2 linked regions of the Aquibium oceanicum genome follow. The protein of the gene in region 1 interacts with the protein of each later gene in a pairwise test. Links are inferred from orthologs where the notes say so. Each region holds a gene or a part of one and is shown in the gene's direction. Other genes may lie near its edges.

The links.
Region 2: the proteins of eno (region 1) and rpe interact in binary tests that used the Escherichia coli proteins (3 or more experiments, as listed by UniProt). The link is inferred for Aquibium oceanicum from one-to-one orthologs.

What each region holds. Positions count from the first base shown.
Region 1 is NZ_CP018171.1:3,138,934-3,142,245, reverse strand. What follows is about bases 159-3,154. They hold eno (phosphopyruvate hydratase), read left to right. Parts: upstream 159-1,017; coding sequence 1,018-2,292; downstream 2,293-3,154. Other genes in these bases: pdhA (pyruvate dehydrogenase (acetyl-transferring) E1 component subunit alpha), read left to right, coding at 2,861-3,154; BSQ44_RS15335 (FtsB family cell division protein), read left to right, coding at 2,353-2,679; BSQ44_RS15345 (isopenicillin N synthase family dioxygenase), read left to right, coding at 159-908. Outside these bases: more of BSQ44_RS15345, read left to right, coding at 1-158; more of pdhA, read left to right, coding at 3,155-3,312. UniProt on the Escherichia coli protein: Catalyzes the reversible conversion of 2-phosphoglycerate (2-PG) into phosphoenolpyruvate (PEP). It is essential for the degradation of carbohydrates via glycolysis.
Region 2 is NZ_CP018171.1:4,526,609-4,529,889, reverse strand. The notes cover bases 14-2,978. They hold rpe (ribulose-phosphate 3-epimerase), read left to right. Parts: upstream 14-1,136; coding sequence 1,137-1,820; downstream 1,821-2,978. Other genes in these bases: BSQ44_RS22105 (LysR family transcriptional regulator), read right to left, coding at 2,973-2,978; BSQ44_RS27020 (hypothetical protein), read right to left, coding at 2,759-2,911; gph (phosphoglycolate phosphatase), read left to right, coding at 1,817-2,527; BSQ44_RS22120 (ABC transporter ATP-binding protein), read left to right, coding at 14-1,009. Outside these bases: more of BSQ44_RS22120, read left to right, coding at 1-13; more of BSQ44_RS22105, read right to left, coding at 2,979-3,281. UniProt on the Escherichia coli protein: Catalyzes the reversible epimerization of D-ribulose 5-phosphate to D-xylulose 5-phosphate.

The sequences.
Region 1 (3,312 bases):
AGGTCGACGCGATTTGCCGATCGACCGGCTTCCTGGCAGTCAGCGGCCACGGCGTGCCGCAAGCGATAATCGACGGCGCATGGTCAGCGGCGCACGATTTCTTCGATCTTCCGGCCGAGCGAAAGCAGCAGGCGAAGGCGCCTTATCCTGGCTATCCCTACGGATACCTCGGTCCGGACTCGGAAGCGCTCGCCCGTTCGAAAGGGGAGGACACGCCGCCCGACCTCAAGGAGAGCTTCAACGGCGGGCCGCTCGGCGTGCCGGAAGGCGTCGATGATCCGGACGCTCTCGCCTTCTGCTATGCGCCGACGATCTGGCCCGACGCGCTGGCCGGTTTCCGCGACGCGTGGGAAGCCTATTACCAGGCCATGGAGGATCTGGCGGCACGCATCATGCGCGTCTTCGCCGTGGCGCTGAAGCTCGACGAGGATTTCTTCGCCCCGACCATCGACAAGCCGATCAGCGCGCTGCGCGCGCTGAACTATCCGCAGCAGCCGGTGCCACCGAAGCCGGGGCAGCTGCGGGCCGGAGCCCATACCGACTACGGCAGCCTCACCATCCTTTTGCCACAGGCCGGTTCCGGCGGGCTCGAGATCTTCACGCCCGAGAAGGTCTGGCGTCCCGTGCCGCCGGTGCCGGGTGCTTTCGTGATCAACATCGGCGACCTGATGGCGCTGTGGACGAACGATCGCTGGGTCTCGACTCTGCACCGCGTCGTTAACCCGGCAGCCGACTCGGGCGGCACCAGCCGTCGCCAGTCCTTCGCCTTCTTCCACCAACCGAACTGGCATCAGGAGATCGCTTGCATTCCCTCGTGCCTGGCGCCCGGCGAACAGCCGAAATATGCGCCGGTCAGGTCCGGCCCGTACCTGATGGGCAAGTTCCGCTCGACAGTGAAGGCGGCCTGAACCCGGAAAACGCCAGGCGCGGCGACACGGACGCCCCGATCGGATTGCCTTTTGCCCGGCGTCCGCTAAGAGAGGCGCGACCTTTCGGGACAGCAAAGAGGGACGTTCCATGACCGCCATCGTCGACATCATCGGCCGCGAGATTCTCGACAGCCGCGGCAATCCGACCGTCGAGGTCGACGTGGTTCTGGAGGACGGGTCCATGGGCCGCGCCGCGGTGCCTTCGGGCGCCTCGACGGGCGCGCACGAGGCGGTGGAACTGCGCGACGGCGGCGCGCGCTACCTCGGGAAGGGCGTCGAGCGGGCCGTCGAGGCCGTCAACGGCGAGATCTTCGAGGCGATCGGCGGCATGGACGCCGAGAACCAGATTCACATCGACCAGACGATGATCGAACTCGACGGCACGCAGAACAAGAGCCGGCTCGGCGCCAACGCCATTCTGGGCGTCTCGATGGCCGTGGCGAAGGCCGCGGCGCAAGCGGCCGGTCTGCCGCTCTACCGTTATGTCGGCGGCGCCGGCGCGCACGTGCTTCCCGTGCCGATGATGAACATCATCAACGGCGGGGCGCATGCCGACAACCCGATCGACTTCCAGGAATTCATGATCATGCCGGTCGGCGCGCCGACGCTGCGCGACGCCGTGCGCTGGGGCTCGGAGATATTCCATACGCTGAAGAAGGGGCTGAAGGACGCCGGCCACAACACCAATGTCGGCGACGAGGGCGGCTTCGCGCCGAACCTGAAGAACGCCAACGCGGCGCTCGACTTCATCATGGGGTCGATCGAGAAGGCCGGCTACAAGCCGGGCGAGGACGTCGGCATCGGGCTCGACTGCGCCGCGACCGAGTTCTTCAAGGACGGCAACTACGTCTACGAGGGCGAGAAGAAGACCCGCGACGCCAAGGCCCAGGCCAAGTACCTGGCGAAACTCGTGGCCGACTACCCGATCATCTCGATCGAGGACGGGATGGCGGAGGACGACTGGGAGGGCTGGAAGATCCTGACCGACATCGCCGGGCAGAAGTGCCAGCTCGTCGGCGACGATCTGTTCGTCACCAATTCGGCGCGCCTGCGCGACGGCATCCGCATGGGCGTGGCCAACTCCATCCTGGTCAAGGTCAACCAGATCGGCACCCTGACCGAGACGCTCGACGCCGTCGATACCGCGCACCGGGCGGCCTACACGGCTGTCATGTCGCACCGCTCGGGCGAGACGGAGGATTCCACCATCGCCGATCTCGCCGTCGCCACGAACTGCGGGCAGATCAAGACAGGCTCGCTGGCGCGCTCCGACCGGCTCGCCAAGTACAACCAGCTCATCCGCATCGAGGAGGAGCTCGGCAAGCAGGCGCGTTATGCTGGCAAGGGCATCCTGAAGGGATGACCGCGTAACCGCGCGTTAAGCACGATCGGGCCATAAGGGGGCAAAGGATTTACGCCCTCCATGTGGACCCGCCAGCACAAGAAACGAAACACCGGCCGTCTGATCGTCCCGGCGCTTACGGCGCTGTTTTTGAGCTATTTCGGCTATCACGCCTTCCATGGCGAGTTCGGCATCTACGCCAAGTACAGGCTGGAGGAACGGACCGCGGAGTTGACCTCCACGCTCGCCTCGAAGCGGGAGCGGCGGGAGGAACTCGAAGAGCGCATCGCGCTGCTGCGAGACGGGACGCTTGAGAAGGACATGCTGGACGAGCAGACGCGCCGTGCGCTCAACATGTCGGCGCCGGACGAGCTCACCATCATGCGCGCCTTTGGCAAATCAAATTAACCGAATACCGGTTAATAGCGCATTTTCCGTGCGATCATAAGTGCTTAGCTGCATGACTGCCATGCACTTTTCCGCGTGGCTGAAAGCGTGAAGCCGTGTTAGCTTTCCTTCCATCCTGGGGAGGAACGCCAAGACGCAGCCTCCCCGCCGTCCGTAAGAAGACAGGAACAGGGAGTGACGCATGAAGGCCGCGACGAAGAAGACGTCCGCGAAACCGAAGGCCGCTGCCGATAGCGCCGCGGCGGTAAAGGCCCCCGAACCCTCCGAGTTCGACAAGGACCAGGAACTCGCCGCCTATCGCGGCATGCTTCTGATCCGGCGCTTCGAGGAGAAGGCCGGCCAGCTCTACGGCATGGGTTTCATCGGCGGCTTCTGCCACCTCTACATCGGCCAAGAGGCCGTCGTCACCGGCCTCAGGCTGGCGATGAAGGACGGTGACCAGATGATCACCGCCTATCGCGACCACGGCCACATGCTGGCCATGGAGATGGAGCCGCGCGGCGTCATGGCGGAGCTGACCGGACGCCGAGGAGGCTATTCCCGCGGCAAGGGTGGCTCCATGCACATGTTCTCCAAGGAGAAGAATTTCTATGGCGGCCACGGCATCGTCGGCGCGCAGGTACCACTGGGGAC
Region 2 (3,281 bases), 1.4 Mb from region 1 along the record:
CGTACAGGAGTTCAACCTCGACGTCCGCCAGGGCGAATTCGTCTCCTTCCTCGGCCCCTCGGGCTGCGGCAAGACCACGATGCTCCGGATCGTCGCCGGCTTCGAGGAGCCCAGCTCCGGCTCGGTGTTCATCGGCGGCAAGGACGTCACCCGCCTGAAGCCCAACCAGCGCAACATCGGCATGGTGTTCCAGGCCTATGCACTGTTTCCGAACATGACGGTGGCGCAGAACATCGGCTTCGGCCTCAAGGTGGCCGGCATGCCCAAGGCGCAGATGCAGGCGCGCGTCGGCGAGATGCTGGAACTGATCAAGCTGCAGGAGTTCGGCGGACGCTATCCCTACCAGCTTTCGGGCGGCCAGCAGCAGCGCGTGGCGCTCGCCCGCGCGATGGCGGGCAAGCCGCAGGTGCTTCTCCTCGACGAGCCGCTCTCCGCCCTCGACGCCAAGGTGCGCGTGTCGCTGCGCGAGGAAATCCGCGCCATCCAGAAGGAACTCGGAATCACGACCATCTTCGTCACGCACGACCAGGAAGAGGCGCTGTCGATGTCCGACCGGATCGTGGTGATGTACAACGGCCGCGCCGAACAGGTCGGCACACCGTTCGAGATCTACAACAAGCCGGCGACACGCTTCGTGGCGGGGTTTGTCGGCACGCTCAACGTGCTGGAGGGCAAGGTCGCCGACGCCGAAAAGGGCATCGTGCGGATCGGCTCGGAAGAGGTTCTCACCGGCCGCCCGCTCACCGGCCGCAAGGCGGGAGAGCAGATATCGCTGGCGCTGCGGCCGGAGGCTATCTCGCTCGGCCATGGCCAGGGCCGCGTGGCGACCGCGACCGGCGTGATCCGCGAGGTTTCCTTCCTTGGCTCCGTCATCCGCGTGCGCGTCGCGCTCGGCGACGATTTGGTGTCGCTCGACACCTTCAACAACCCGGCGAGCCCGCCGCCCGTCGCCGGTGAAAAAGCCTCGATCAGCTTCTCGCCCGACGATGTGTTGCTGCTCGACGCGTAGGCTTCCGCGCCGCAACCGCGTTTTTCACAGGCCGCACGCCACCACCCTTGCCATCCGGCGTCGCGCAAGCCATGTCAGCGCCTGACGCGAAGCCGGCTGCGACCGGCATGAGCCAGGGAAGCTCGACATGACCAGCACCATCATCGCCCCTTCAATCCTCTCGGCCGATTTCTCGCGGCTGGGCGAAGAGATCGAGGCGGTGGACCGCGCGGGAGCCGACTGGATCCACCTCGACGTGATGGACGGGCATTTCGTGCCCAACATCACCTTCGGCGCACCCGTCATCAAGGCGGTGCGTGGTCGGTCCAGGAAGGTCTTCGACTGCCACCTGATGATCGAACCAGCCGATCCGTATCTCGCCGCCTTCGCCGATGCCGGCTGCGACATCATTACGGTCCACGCCGAAGCGACGAAGCATCTCGATCGTTCGCTACAGGCGATCCGCGACCTCGGCAAGAAGGCCGGCGTTTCGCTGAACCCCGCGACGCCGGAGAGCGTCATCGAATACGTGCTCGACCGGCTCGACCTCGTGCTCCTCATGACGGTCAACCCCGGCTTCGGCGGCCAGGCTTTCATACCGTCGGTGGTCGAGAAGGTGGCGCGGGTGAAGGCGATGATCGGGTCGCGGCCGATCGACATCGAGATCGACGGCGGCGTCACGCCTGAGACGGCGCCGCTGGTCGCGGCGGCGGGGGCAAACGTCCTCGTGGCAGGTTCGGCGGTGTTCAAGGGCGGAACCGAACAGGCCTATGCGGAAAATATCGCCGCGATCCGGCGGGCGTCGGATGGCGCGATGCGGTGCGCGGCGTGAGCGACGCGCCGCTCCTCGTCGGACGACCTGACGGCTGGCCGAAGGCGGTCCTCTTCGACCTCGACGGCACGCTGGTCGATTCCGCGCCCGACATCGCAGCCGCGACCAACGAACTGATGGCGCAGCACGGGTTGCCGGCGCATTTGCTGGCGGACGTGCGGGCGATGATCGGCAACGGGGTGGCCAAGCTCGTCGAACGGGCTTTCGCGGCACGTGGACGGCCGCTCGAAGGCGGCGCGCTCGACGATGCCGTGGCCGAAATGATGCCGATCTACGGTCGGCACCTGACCCGCCTCACGACCGTGCTGCCCGGTGCCCGCGAAAGCCTCGCCGCCCTTTCGGCAGCGGGCTTGAAGCTCGCCGTCGTCTCCAACAAGCCGATGCCGTTCACGCGCGCCGTGGTCGACCACTACGGCTTTTCACCGTTCCTCGCGGCGGTGCAGGGCGCGGAGCCCGGCATCGCCAAGAAGCCCGCGCCCGACATGCTGTTCGCCGCGCTGGCGAGGATGGATGTCGCGGCCGGCCAAGCGCTGATGGTCGGAGACAGCGCGGCGGACGCCCGCTCCGCCAGGGCGGCGGGCATTGCGGTCGCCCTGGTACGCGGTGGCTATACGCCGGAGGCGCCGGATGCTCTCGGAGCCGACCACGTGCTCGTCAGCCTGCAAGACCTTCCCACCGCGCTCGGAACCTTGCCGGCGCAGACCTGAGCCGGCGGTTCCGTTCCAGGACCATTGTCGGGCTGCTGCCTTGGATCGGAAATCCGCGACTGGGGCGATTTCCGGAAGGGCCGCACGGGAGACTGGCTCGCGGGCTTCGACACTGAGTGCTCGGCGGCGGCATCCGGTTCTGGCTAGGGGCGGCATTGCGTTGCTCGTTCTGGCCATCTGGCTGGCCTACGCCTGACCGCTGCCAACTGGACGCGTGATGGTCCATCCCGGTCAGACCTTCGACTTCGGACCCGATTTCCGCGCGCTCGTGGCGCCGAAGAATTCCGGCGCCAGTCCGGCGCGCCGCAGCCTCTCCTCGGGCGTGACCGGCTTGCGCCTGGGGCGGATGGCTATTGCCAACAGCATCAGCAGCCTGCGCAACATGGCGTCCTCCTCGTGACGTTCCGAACGAACGGGAGGCGGGCATGTTCCGGTGGAAATGCCCTCATTCTCCATTACCGGAGACTGCGGGCCTGGATTCGGTCGAAAGGGACCTCGCGCGGCGGCGGGTCGCTGCGATGAAGTCGCGCACGACCACCGACGCGTCGCTGCGCCGGAACGCCACTGCCAGCTCCGAGCGGGGACGCACGTCGGACAGGGGCCGATAGCAGATGCTGGGGAGCTGTATGCACTGCAGTGACTGCGGCACAAGGGCGACGCCAAGCCCGACCGACACCATGCTGGCGATGGTCACGAAGTCGCGTCCCTGAGGGCCCATCCTCGGTTCGAAGCCCACTTCGTGGCAGGCCGCTCT